DNA from 3 places in the Streptomyces sp. NPDC051452 genome. Region 3 is predicted to be linked to each of the others. Evidence: riboswitches for the same ligand, from Rfam matches in the RefSeq annotation. Region 3 holds a riboswitch; each other region holds the start of a gene.
What was found. Region 3 has a riboswitch for cyclic di-AMP ahead of ACIBA9_RS36765 (M23 family metallopeptidase). Riboswitches for the same ligand answer to the same signal wherever they lie in the genome.
Positions count from the first base shown of each region.

Region 1 (4,305 bases), on a different contig from region 3:
CGCGCGCTTGCCGTCGGGGAGTTCCAGAGGCTCGCGGCCGTTCCAGGTCAGCTCCAGCAGGGAGCCCCGCTGACGCTCGTCCGGTCCGCTCACCGTGCCCGAGCCGTACAGGTCGCCGGTGCGCAGCGAGGCGCCGTTCACCGTCATATGGGCGAGCTGCTGGGCGGCGGTCCAGTACATGGTCGAGAAGGGCGGTTCCGACACCACATGACCGTTGATCGCGACGGAGATGCGCAGGTCGTAGCCGCCGGGCTCGATACCGGGGGCCGAGTCGTCCAGGTAGGGCAGCAGCGGGTGGGTGCGTTCCGGCGGTGTCACGCGCGCGTGCTCCAGCGCCTCCAGGGGGGTGATCCACGCCGACACCGAGGTGGCGAAGGACTTGCCGAGGAAGGGGCCGAGAGGGACGTACTCCCAGGCCTGGATGTCGCGCGCGGACCAGTCGTTCAGCAGGCACAGCCCGAAGACGTGCTCCCGGAAGCCGTCGAGCGGGACCGGGCCGCCCAGCCGCGAGGGCACGCCCACGACGAAGCCGACCTCCGCCTCGATGTCCAGCCGGACCGACGGGCCGAAGACGGGGGCGGGATCACCGGGGCCCTTGCGCTGCCCGGACGGCCGCCGTACGTCCGTGCCCGAGACGACGACCGTGCCGGACCGGCCGTGATAGCCGATCGGCAGGTGCTTCCAGTTGGGGGTGAGGGAGTCCTCCGCCTCCGGGCGGAAGATCTGGCCGACGTTCCTGGCGTGGTTCTCCGAGGCGTAGAAGTCGACGTAGTCGGCGACCTCGAAGGGCAGGTGGAGGGTGACCGACGACAAGGGGTGGAAGAGCGGTTCGACCTTCGGCCGGTGTGCCGGCTCCGTCACCCACTCGGTCAGCGCCTGCCGCACCTGCGACCAGACCGTGGGCCCGGCCGCCAGCAGGGGGTTGAGGGTGGGCCGCACAAGCAGGGAGCCGTGCGGTGAGCCGAGGGCGGCGGCCGCGGCGCCCGCGTCGAGAACGTGGTCCCCGAGCCGGACACCGACCCTCCGCTCCGTGCTGCCGGAGGGCGAGAACACGCCATAGGGAAGGTTGTGCGGGCCGAAGGGGTCGCCCTCGGGGACGTCGAAGGGGGGCATGGGGTGCTGCCTCGCTCTCATCCAGGCCATGCATGGCTCTGCGTTCCATGTGGTCGGGCCACACGTTACGGCCGGGATGCGTGTCTTGGGCAGTGCCCTCGGGCGTCACCTCGGGGAGCGGCCGAAAGTCATCGGAGGATGATCGGATGACGGCTCCGGCGCACGACCGCGTGAGGTGCCGCCGGGTGAGGCCGCGGAAGCCGGTCCGCCGCCCACCGCACCCCTTCCGAGCGGCGCTCTCCCGGGGCTGGACGGCACGTAAGTGCGCGCGATCACGGGTGAGTCGGCGAGGCGCGGTGTCCGTATTCTCTGATCATGGCACCCACCCCCGCGTACGCACTGATCGCCACCGACCTGGACGGGACGCTGTTGCGTGGCGACGACACGGTCTCCGACCGGTCGCTCGCCGCGCTCGCGCGGGTGGCGCGGGCGGGCGCCCGGCACCTGGTGGTCACGGGCTGGCCGGCCCCGCGGGTTCGGTCCCTGCTGGCGGGCCTCGGCCGCGCCGACCTCGCGGTGTGCGGACAGGGTGCCCAGCTCTACGACGCCGCGTCCGGCCGGCTGGTCTGGTCGGTCCGGCTGGACCGGGAACTGGCCGAGGCCGCGCTCGGCAAGATCGAGGCGGAGGTGGGGCAGGTCCACGCGGCCGTCGACCAGGACGGCGTGGACGGTCTCACGCTCGTCGAGCCCGGGTATCTGATGCCGCGCCCGACCCTGCCCGCGGTCCGGGTCGCCCGGCGCGACGACCTGTGGCGCGCGCCCATCAGCAAGGTGCTGCTGCGCCACGCCACCCTGACCGACGACGAGTTGGCGGCCGTCGCGCGGGCGGCGGTGGGCTCGCTGGCCACCGTCACCATGTCGGGGCCGGGGACCGTGGAGCTCCAGCCGCACGGGGTGACCAAGGCGACCGGTCTCGCGCTGGCCGCCGAACGGCTCGGGGTCGAGCCGGAACAGGCCCTCGCCTTCGGGGACATGCCCAATGACATCCCGATGTTCGACTGGGCGGCCCACGGGGTCGCCATGGCCAACGCGCATCCCGAACTCAAGGCGGTGGCCGATGAGATCACCCGGTCGAACGAGGACGACGGCATCGCCGTCGTCCTCGAAAAGATCTTCCCGACCGGCTGACCGGCTGACCGGTGACCGGCTGACCGGCACCTTCCCTACGTCGGTGCCGGTGCGCCGTCCCTCGGTGCGTGCCGCGTCAGTACGCGCCGAACACGTTGTCGATCGACCCGTAGCGCGCGGCCGCGTAGTTGCAGGCGGCGGTGATGTTCGCGACCGGGTCGTAGATGTTGAACGAGGTTCCGGCCACGTGGTACGCGTTGAAGGTCGGGTCGATGACCTGGAGCAGACCCTTGGACGGGATGCCCTTGGCCGCGTTGGAGTCCCACAGGTTGATGGCCGCCGGGTTGCCGGACGACTCCCGGATGATGTTGCGGTAGATGCCGTTGTAGGTACCCGGGATGTGCTTCTGGGCCATGATCGCGAGCGACTCGCGGATCCAGCCGTCGAGGTTGTTCGGGTAACCGGCGGGCGTGGTGGACGCGGTCTTGGCCGCCGGGGTGGCCGCGGAGGCGCTGGCCGCGCCGATCAGCGGAAGGGCGAGCACGGCGGCGCCGGTGCCGAGGACGGCGAGCTTGCGGACGAGGCGGTTGGAGCGAACGCGGCGGGGCTGAGCGGCAGCAGGCATGGGGAAGTTCCTCTCCGGCGCCTGCGAGGTGAGCTGTCGGGTTCGGGCGGGGAGGTGCCCGGTCGCGCTCCGGTAGAGCGCGACTTAACCCCTAGCCGTTCCGGTGCGACATGTGCCGTCCGGTCCGGCGACTTACCTGGTTCCCCCGCTCCTGCCCTGCGAATGAGTTCGTCGATGGGTATGCGGGTGGCGGCAGGATTAGGCGTCCACCCGATGGCCGGGAACGTATGCGAGAGCACATGTCGGGAACAAGCACCGGATTCATACAACGCACTATTTGACCTTGATCGGGGCCGTATGAGGTACTTGATCCTTTGCGGTTGCCAACCCTCAACTCGCCGATGGCAAACGGGAAAAGGTGTCTCCGGGCGGGTGGGGTGACGCCGGGGGCCACGTGACCCAACTCACGAAATAGCAAAACCCTGCAAATCAGACATGAGGGATTAGGGCGATTCGCTCCGAAAATTGGACAGTGGGGGGATCCGTGACGCGCCGTCGGTCGTTCTCGTCATGACCGGGGGCGCGCGGATGGGATCGGGCGGCGCGGGAAGAGGGGAGAGGAGGGGGGAGGGGGAGGAATGGATCGCGCGGGCGGATCCGGCCGTGGTCGCGCACCCCTCCGGGGGGTCCCGGCGGACGGCCGGCGGGGACGCCGCGCCGCTCCGCTCACCCCCAGGTCGCGACAAACCCCGCCGAGTCATGTTAAGTCGAGAGGTATCCGCCCTTACTATCCGATCAAAACCATACCGGTCATGATCCGATACGGCCCGGGCTGGACCGGTGGGCGCTATCGGTGATCGAAACAGGACCGGATACGCTGACTTGAGTGATGGCAGCGACCTATCGACAAACCGTGTAATCGCCAGCAGACACCAGCAGACAGGAGACCCCTCGTGACCGTCGTCGGGCCGTTCGGGCTGAGCGTGCGGGACCAGGCTCTGGAAGCCGATGTCCAGGTGGGATTGGCGGCTGTCGAGGAGGGGCTGCTCGAGGCCACGAAGAGCGAGGTCCCCTTCATCACGGAGGCCGCCCAGCACCTGGTGCGGGCCGGTGGGAAGCGGTTCCGGCCGCTGCTCGTGATGCTCGCGGCGCAGTTCGGCGATCCCTACGCGCCGGGCATCGTGCCGTCGGCCGTCGTCGTGGAGCTGACGCACCTCGCCACGCTGTATCACGACGACGTCATGGACGAGGCGGCCGTGCGGCGCGGCGTGGACAGCGCCAACACGCGCTGGGGCAACTCGGTCGCGGTCCTCACCGGGGACTTCCTCTTCGCCCGCGCCTCCCAGATCCTCGCCGACCTCGGCCCCGAGGCGGTCCGGGTGCAGGCCCTCGCGTTCGAGCGGCTGGTCACGGGCCAGATCCTGGAGACCGCCGGTCCCTCGGACGGCCGTGACCCCGTCGAGCACTACCTGGACGTGCTCAGCGGCAAGACGGGCTCCCTGGTGGCGGTCGCGTGCCGGTTCGGCGCGATGATGTCCGGCGCCGACGAGCGGGTCGTC
Region 1 covers NZ_JBITEB010000011.1:171,055-175,359, reverse strand. Annotated here, with positions in the region: gene fahA (fumarylacetoacetase) at 1-1,113, opposite strand, end outside; gene ACIBA9_RS24940 (HAD family hydrolase) at 1,429-2,241, shown strand; gene ACIBA9_RS24935 (transglycosylase SLT domain-containing protein) at 2,318-2,806, opposite strand; cyclic di-AMP (ydaO/yuaA leader) riboswitch at 2,810-2,990, opposite strand; gene ACIBA9_RS24930 (polyprenyl synthetase family protein) at 3,700-4,305, shown strand, end outside.
Region 1: it holds a riboswitch for cyclic di-AMP, as region 3 does, so the genes downstream of both, ACIBA9_RS24935 (transglycosylase SLT domain-containing protein) here and ACIBA9_RS36765 (M23 family metallopeptidase) in region 3, are expected to answer to the same signal.

Region 2 (4,305 bases), on a different contig from region 3:
CGCGATGTGCTCCAGCAGCGCCGAGGCGACCCCGCGGCCTTGGTGGGCGTCCTGCACCAGGAAGGCGACCTCGGCCTCGTCGGCCGGCGCGGAGGCGGGCATGCCGTCGGCGCCGATGCGGTCGTAGCGTACGGTGGCGATGAACTCGCCGCCGATGGTGGCCGCGAGCCCCACCCGGTCCACGAAGTCGTGATGGGTGAAGCGGCGGACGTCCTTGGCGGAGAGCCGGGGGTAGGGCGCGAAGAAGCGGTAGTACTTCGACTCGTCCGACACCTGCTCGTAGAAGCTGACCAGGCGGTCCGCGTCGTCGACGGTGATGGGCCGGATACGCGCGGTGCCGCCGTCGCGCAGCACCACGTCCGCCTCCCAGTGGGCGGGGTACTCGTGCCCGTCCTGCCGGTCCTGCCGGTCCGCCGAGGTCTGCATGGGCCCCAGAGTACGGCTCGCGTACGACAGCAGCGCGAGGCAGTGTATGAAGGACGGATGCCGGACCGAGGCCGCGGTCCGGCACCTTGCCGGGAGGGGCGACGACCCGCTCCGGGCATGCTTCACACTATGGGAAACTGGTCTAGACAACCCTGAACACCGAAGGGCAGCAACACATGGCTGAGCGCCGCGTCAACGTCGGCTGGGCCGAGGGCCTCCACGCCCGTCCCGCCTCCATCTTCGTCCGAGCCGCCACGGCCGCAGGCGTCCCGGTCACGATCGCCAAGGCCGGGGGCGACCCGGTCAACGCGGCCTCCATGCTGGCCGTCCTGGGCCTGGGCGCCCAGGGTGGCGAGGAGATCGTCCTCGCCTCCGACGCCGACGGCGCGGACGCCGCGCTGGACCGGCTGGCCAAGCTGGTCGCCGAGGGCCTGGAAGAGCTGCCCGAGACCGTCTGAGCCACCCGCGCGCACGATGGAGCCGCGTCGCCCCTTCCGGGGCGGCGCGGCTTCGCCGTACGGGCGCGTACTCCGCTCGATTCACGGTCGCCCACGCGCCGAATTCCGGCCCGCTCGAATTTCGGGCGCGGCGACAGCGATGGCAGCGACGGCGGAAGTGGTGGCGGCAGCGGCAATGGCGGCGGCAATTCATTTCCGCCCCCGATTCCCCCCTCCTTTTGTATACAGCACTCGCGTTAATTCCGAGGACCCGACATGTTTACGGCATGTTGCGAAGTCCTCACACGCTCCGCGGTGCCGGAAAAGCGAAGACGGTGCACGGCGGTGACGCGCTCGGCGTGCAGCGCCGTGACCGCCCGCGCGCGCTCACCGTCGCCGCGCGCCACCGCGTCGACGATCGCGCCGTGCTCCGCCCAGGACTCCCGCGGGCTCGGCGGCGCGTCCACCGCGTACATCCAGGCGATCTTGTGGCGCAGCTGGGTGAGCGTCGAGGCCAGTGGCGGGCTGCCGGAGGCCTGGGCGAGCGTCTCGTGGAACCAGCCGCCCAGTGAACGCAGATCCTCGCCACTGCCTCCGCGGGCCCGCTCCTGGCCGAGTCGGACCAGGCCGCGCAACACCTTGAGGTGGGCCTCCGTGCGCCGCTGCGCGGCTCGGGCGGCCCCCAGCGGCTCCAGCAGCGCGCGCATCTCCAGCAGGTCGGCGGCCTCGTGCTCGGTGGGCTCGGCCACGCAGGCGCCCGCGTGCCGGCGGGTCACCACGAAGCCCTCCGCCTCCAGGGTGCGCAGCGCCTCGCGGACGGGGACGCGCGAGACGCCGTAGCGGCGGGCCAGTACTTCCTCGGTGAGGCGGCTGCCGCGTTCGTGGACGCCGGCGACGATGTCGTCCCGGATCGCCGTGCACACCGAGTGCGCCGGAATACGCATGACCGACCTCCGTCTTAATCCCCGTGAAACGCCGACGATGGACGTATGTTCTCGTGACTCTATTCCAAGAGACCGGAATTTCCGATGGCAGTTCCTGATCCATGCTTATTTTTTGGACGCGGGGCGGTGGAGACGGTGGCCATGACTGACGGCCGCGACCATGGCGGCGGACCGGGTGGCGGCCTTCAGGGCAGCCCTGGCGGCGATCTTCCGAAAACGGCGAAAGCCCCGGTTCGGTGGACCGGGGCTTTCGGGTGCGGTGCTCGGGCCCACGCGCGCGTGGGCGTAGGCGTGGGCGTCAGACGTTCACTCCGTGATTGCGGAGGTAGGCGACGGGGTCGACGTCGGAGCCGTAGTCGGGGCCCGTCCGGGCCTCGAAGTGGAGGTGCGGGCCGGTGGTGTTGCCGGTCGCGCCGGACAGGCCGATCTGCTGGCCCGGCATGACCTTCTGGCCGACGGTGACACCGATGGACGACAGGTGGCCGTACTGGGTGTACATGCCGTCGGCCATCCGGATCACGATCTCGTTGCCGTACGCGCCACCCCAGCCGGTGGAGACCACGGTGCCGGAACCGACCGCGTGGACGGTCGTGCCGCTGGCCGCGTGGAAGTCGATGCCGGTGTGCGAGCCGGAGGACCACAGGGAGCTGCTCGCCTTGTAGCCCGTGGAGACGTAGGAGTGCGCGATCGGGGCGACGAAGGCGTTCAGCCGCTTGCGCTCCGCCTCGCGGGCCGCGCGTTCCTTGGCCTGGCGCTCCAGCTTCGCCTTCTCGGCGGCCGCCTTCGCCGCGGCCTGCTCGGCCGCCTGCTGTTCGGCGGCCTGCTGCTGGGCCGTCGCCTGTGCGTCGATCTGCTCGGCCACGCCGTCGCTCACGGTGAGCACGGGCGTCAGGCCGGTCTGCTCCACGGGGTTCTCGGCGGCGAGTGCCGGGGACGCGGCGAGGGTGCCGATGACACCGGTGGTGGTGAGGGCCGCGATACCGGCCGCCTGAGCGGTGGTGCGCTTGACCCGGCCGGGCTTGCGGTGCTTCCCGGTGGCGCACATGAACGCCATGAAGTGGCTGGTCCTTTCCTTCCCTCTCGCCTACCGGGTTAGCTGACGGGTTCGGAGCAGGAAGGTCTCCTACGGGCCCCCTCGCTCACGCGCGGGCGCCCGATTCACCCCAGGGACGATGGGTCCCCGGCTCCCCTGGCTCGCGCCGTACGGGGACTCGGCGATGACTGTCCGGTGCCGCGGGCGCGGCGCACTGCCTGACGAACAGTCCGGATGAAGGTACGTAGGCGCGCTTCCGATCCTCAAACGGATCCGGGTATTTGTAGCGCATCCCACAGGCCAGACAGGCAACCTCCGCCCCAAATCGGGCATCTGGGAGGGTGAGTGGGACAACGTGGGGCCCTGACGGCCCGTAGGTCGTCAGGGCCCCACGCGCGCGTGGCGCTACTCCGCGGCGACGACGGTGACTTCGCCGATGCCCAGCGCCTCGACCGGCGCCTTGATCTGCGCGGCGTCCCCGACGAGGACGGTCACCAGCCGGTCCACCGGGAAGGCGTTGACGACGGCAGCGGTGGCCTCCACCGTGCCCGTCGCGGCCAGCTGCCGGTACAGCGTCGCCTGGAAGTCGTCGGGCAGGTGCTGCTCGACCTGGTCGGCCAGGGTGCTCGCGACGGCCGCCGCGGTCTCGTACTTCAGCGGCGCCACCCCGACCAGGTTCTGCACGGCCACGTCACGCTCGGCGTCGGTCAGACCCTGCGCCGCGAGGGTGCGCAGCACCTTCCACAGGTCGTCCAGCGCCGGGCCGGTGTTGGGGGTGTCCACCGAGCCGCTGATGGCGAGCATCGAGGCGCCGGTGCCATCCGGGGCGGACCTGAGGACCTGCCCGAAGGAGCGCACACCGTAGGTGTAGCCCTTCTCCTCGCGCAGGACGCGGTCCAGGCGGGAGGTGAGCGTGCCGCCCAGGCAGTAGGTGCCGAGCACCTGGGCCGGCCAGACGCGGTCGTGCCGGTCCGGGCCGACGCGGCCGATGAGCAGCTGCGTCTGGACCGCGCCGGGCCGGTCGACGATGACCACGCGCCCGGTGTCGTCGGCGGTCACCGGCGGCACCGGCCGGGGCTCGCCCGGCGTGCCGGTCCAGGCGCCCAGGGTCTCGCCCAGCAGCGCGTCCAGGTCGATACCGGTCAGGTCGCCGACGACGACCGCGGTGGCCGTGGCGGGGCGCACATGGCGGTCGTAGAACGCGCGTACGGAGCCGGCGTCGATCTTCTCGACCGTCTCCTCGGTGCCCTGGCGCGGGCGGGACATGCGCGAGGTGGCCGGGAACAGCTCCCTGGAGAGCTCCTTGGCGGCCCGGCGGGCGGGGCTGGCCAGCTCGTGCGGGATCTCGTCCAGCCGGTTGCGGACCAGCCGCTCGACCTCGCTCTCGGAAAAGGCCGGGGCGCGCAGGGCGTCGGCGAGCAGACCGAGGCCCTTGGCCAGACGGGAGGCCGGGACCTCCAGGCTG
Region 2 covers NZ_JBITEB010000013.1:114,183-118,487, reverse strand. Annotated here, with positions in the region: gene ACIBA9_RS27120 (GNAT family N-acetyltransferase) at 1-426, opposite strand, end outside; gene ACIBA9_RS27115 (HPr family phosphocarrier protein) at 603-884, shown strand; gene ACIBA9_RS27110 (GntR family transcriptional regulator) at 1,121-1,807, opposite strand; gene ACIBA9_RS27105 (M23 family metallopeptidase) at 2,106-2,861, opposite strand; cyclic di-AMP (ydaO/yuaA leader) riboswitch at 2,874-3,034, opposite strand; gene ACIBA9_RS27100 (M16 family metallopeptidase) at 3,246-4,305, opposite strand, start outside.
Region 2: it holds a riboswitch for cyclic di-AMP, as region 3 does, so the genes downstream of both, ACIBA9_RS27105 (M23 family metallopeptidase) here and ACIBA9_RS36765 (M23 family metallopeptidase) in region 3, are expected to answer to the same signal.

Region 3 (4,305 bases):
CGCACGGCCTGCGAACTCGCCGACCGTTGTCCGCCGTCGCGGACGGCCTTCAGCGTCGGCGCGGTCGTGGTCGCCGCCGACGGCACCGAGCTGGCCCGCGGCCACTCCCGGGAGGGCGGTGATCCGGTGGTGCACGCGGAGGAGGCCGCGCTGGCGAAGATCGACCCGGCGGAGGCGAGGCTGGCCGGCGCCACGCTCTACAGCAGCCTGGAGCCCTGCGCCCGCCGCGCCTCCCGCCCCGCGCCCTGCGCCGAGCTGGTCCTGCGGGCCGGGGTGCGCCGGGTGGTCACCGCCTGGCGGGAGCCGGACACCTTCGTCGCGGGGGCCGACGGCACGGGCGTGCTGCGCGGCGCGGGTGCCGAGGTCGTCGTCCTCCCCGAGCTGGAGGCGCTCGCCAAGGCCCCCAACACGCACCTGACGACCTGAGCGCGGGCCGGCGGGCCCCCGTGATCGGGGCCCGCGGGAAAGGCGTGTGCGTCGGACCCCGCGGATGGCGTATGCTTGAGACACAACGACGCGGGGTGGAGCAGCTCGGTAGCTCGCTGGGCTCATAACCCAGAGGTCGCAGGTTCAAATCCTGTCCCCGCTACTGAAGACTCGGGGCCGGAATCCAGTACATGGATTCCGGCCTCGAGTGTTTTCCGTGCCCGCTCGCTGTCGGCATGGCCGGCGTACGGCCGCTGGGCGCGTGGCGTACGTCACAGTGGGTCATCCGGTCGGTCCACAGCGGTCGCTCCACCTCCCCGGGCCCGCAAATCTGGACGTACGTCCGACATGTGGGAGACACGCGGTGCGCCCTGGTGAGGTGGAGGAGAACGCGTACGCCAGGGCCGGTGGCCGGCTTCCCGGCGACCCCGTCCCCGACCCGGGCCTCGGCGACGATCCGGCACCGGTACCCGAGCCCCGCCGGCCGGGCCCGCGTGCCCTCGCCCGCGCCCTGCCCGCCCTGCTCGTCGCCGTCGGCGTCCTCTACGGCCTGCTCGCCCCCGAGGACTTCACCGCCGTTCCGTTCTTCACCGCCGCCCCGCTGATCGCGGCGTCCCTGGCCTCGCTGCGCACGACCGTCCTGACCGGCATCGCGGCCCTCGCCGCGGCGTACGCCGTACATGCCGAGGCCGGCATCCACCCGGCCGTGACCGCCGTCACCGACGTGGTCACCGTGGCCACCGTCGCCCTGTTCGGCGTGGCCATCAACCGGGTGGTCCGCCTCGGCGATCGGCGGCTCGCCTCCGCCCGGGAGATCGCCGAGGCCGCCCAGCGGGCCGTCCTGCCCCAGCCCGCCGCGCGGATCGGGGGCTTCGAGATCGCCGCCCGCTACGAGGCGGCGCGCCGGGACGCGTTCATCGGCGGCGACCTGTACGCCGTGCAGGACAGCCCGTACGGCGTGCGGCTGATCGTCGGGGACGTGCGCGGCAAGGGCATGGGCGCGGTCGCCGCCGTCGCCGTGGTGATCGGGGCGTTCCGCGAGGCCGCCGAGCAGGAGGCCACGCTGGAGGCGGTCGCGCAGCGGCTGGAGCGGGCGCTGGCCCGTGAGGGCACGCGGCGGGACGGCATCGACGCGTTCGAGGGGTTCACCACCGCCGTCCTCGCCGAACTCCCGCACGACGACGGCCTCGTCCGCGTCGTCAACCGGGGCCATCCGCCGCCGCTGCTGCTGCACGCCGACGGCACCCTGTGCGTCCTGGCCACGCGCGAACCGGCGCTGCCGCTGGGCATGCGCGACCTCGGCCGGTGGCCGGACCGGACGCTGGAGGCCGGCTTCCCGAGCGGAGCGACCCTGCTCCTCTACACCGACGGCCTGTCCGAGGCGCGCGACGCCCACGGCCGGTTCTACGAACCCGAGCGACGGCTCGCCGGCCGGACCTTCCCCGGCCCCGGCGCGCTGCTCGGCCGGCTCGCCGAGGAGGTGCGGCGGCACTCGGGCGGCGGGACGGCGGACGACATGGCCCTGCTCGCCGTGCGGCAGCCGTAGCCCTGCTCGTCATACGGCAACCCCGCCCCGCCCGCCGAGGGCGACCCGCCGGGGTTCCCGGCTGAGTCATCATCAAAACCTCCGTGACTCCTGAGCCGAGGTCAACTCGCCCGGTTTACCGCGTTGTTGGCCGATAAGTCCACGGTGAAAAGCGCTAAAGATCAAGCCGGACGGCTTGGAAAGTACCTCGCGGGTCTATTAACGTTCGATAACGCAGCGCGGTCGTCACAGCCGTCACCCGAGGCGGCTCCGTGCGCACGCGCCGAATCCCGCAAGGGAACCGGGGAACCACCACCTTGGGGTGAATCACGCGGAACGCCGACGTGGACTCGACGAGTCCACGCCCGGTATACGCGCGTAGGAGACCTTCCCGCTCCGAACCCGTCAGCTAACCCGGTAGGCGGCGGAAGGAAAGGAGTGCGCCCGCGTGGCGTCCAACCGGCCTGCCCCACAAGCCCCGTACATACCCGCGGAAGCCGAGCCCGACACCTTCGGATACGGCTCCTACCGTGCCGACGAGGGCCCGTGGGAGGACTGGAACCCCACCGAGGACTCCGTCACCCCGGTGCGCGGCCGGCACCGTGTCGCCAAGCAGCGCGGCGGGTTCGCCCGCAGCTCCACCGTCCTCGGCGTCGGCGTGATCGCGGCGGTCGGGGCGGGCGGCATGGCCAGCGCCAACACCGGCAAGCCGCCGGTCTCCCTCTCCCTGCCGGACCTGCCCTCCGTCGGCTCGCTCTTCGAGCACGACTCCGCCCCGGCGCCCGAGGCCACCACCGGAGCGCTCGGCGGCGTCGGCGTGACCTCCGCCGACGCCGAGCGGAACACCGACGCGGGCGAGACCCTGCGCAGCCGGATCATGGCCCAGGCCGAGCAGCAGCAGAGCAAGGCCGACAGCAGGGCCACCGCCGCGGCGCTCGCCGCCGCCGAGAGGCAGAGCGCGGACGCCGCCGCCAAGGCGAAGAAGGAAGCCGTCGCCAAGGTCGCGGCCGCCAAGAAGAAGGCGGATGCCGTCGCCGAGAAGGCCGCCGAGACGAAGCGGCTGGCCGAGCTGGCCAAGCAGTACAAGCTGCCGACGCCCTCGTACACGATCACCTCGACCTTCGGCCAGGCCGGGTCGATGTGGTCCTCCGGCCACCACACCGGTCTCGACTTCGCCGCCCCGACGGGCACCATCATCAAGGCCATCCACAGCGGCACGATCACCCAGGCGGGCTGGGCCGGCTCCTACGGCTACCGCACGGTCCTCACCCTCGACGACGGCACCGAGCTGTGGTTCTGCCACCAGTCCTCGATCGGCGTCTCCGTCGGCCAGAAGGTCGGCACCGGCGACGTCATCGGGCGGATCGGCGCGACCGGCAACGTCACCGGCCCGCACCTCCACCTGGAGGTCCACCCGGGCGGCCAGGCCGCCGGCATCGACCCGATGGCGTGGCTGCGCGGCAAGGGCCTCACCCCCTGAGCCGTCCACCGGCCCCCGAATACACCCTTTGCGGGAACTTGGCGCCGGCGGCGGAATGAGGTCGTCCGCTGTCGGCGTTGAAACAAGGCATGACCTCTCTGCGCACACTCGGCTCCTCCGACCTGCGGGTCTTCCCCCTCTGCCTCGGCGGCAACGTCTTCGGCTGGACCGCGGACGAGCAGACCTCCTTCGCCGTACTGGACGGCTACAGGGCGGCCGGCGGCAACTTCGTCGACACCGCCGACAGCTACAGCGCCTGGATCGAGGGCAACAAGGGCGGCGAGTCCGAGACGATCATCGGTAAGTGGGTCAAGGCCCGCGGCAACCGCGACGACGTCGTCATCGCCACCAAGGTCAGCCAGCACCCCGAGTTCCGAGGTTTGTCCGCGGCCAATATCAAGGCCGCGGCCGACGCGTCGCTGCGCCGGCTGGACACCGACCACATCGATCTCTACTACACCCACTTCGACCAGCCCGAGGTACCGGTCGAGGAGATCATCGGCGCGCTGGACGAGCTGGTGAAGGCGGGCAAGGTCCGGCACATCGGCGCCTCCAACATCACCCCCGAGCGCCTCCAGGCCTCCCTGGACTTCTCCGACCGCGAGGGCCTGGCCCGCTATATCGCCCTCCAGCCCCACTACAACCTGGTCTCCCGCGACACCTACGAGGGCCCGCTGCGCGATCTGGCCGCCCGCGAGGGCCTCGGCGCCATGCCCTACTACTCCCTCGCCTCGGGCTTCCTCACCGGCAAGTACCGCCCCGGTGGACACGTCGACAGCGCCCGCGCCGGCAGCGTCGCGAAGTACCTGGAGTCCGAGCGCGGCCGACGCGTGCTGACGGCCCTGGACGACATCGCCGCCGCCCACCGGGTCGC
Region 3 covers NZ_JBITEB010000026.1:45,110-49,414, forward strand. Annotated here, with positions in the region: gene ACIBA9_RS36750 (dihydrofolate reductase family protein) at 1-426, shown strand, start outside; tRNA gene ACIBA9_RS36755 (tRNA-Met) at 516-589, shown strand; gene ACIBA9_RS36760 (PP2C family protein-serine/threonine phosphatase) at 791-1,972, shown strand; cyclic di-AMP (ydaO/yuaA leader) riboswitch at 2,223-2,392, shown strand; gene ACIBA9_RS36765 (M23 family metallopeptidase) at 2,400-3,431, shown strand; gene ACIBA9_RS36770 (aldo/keto reductase) at 3,521-4,305, shown strand, end outside.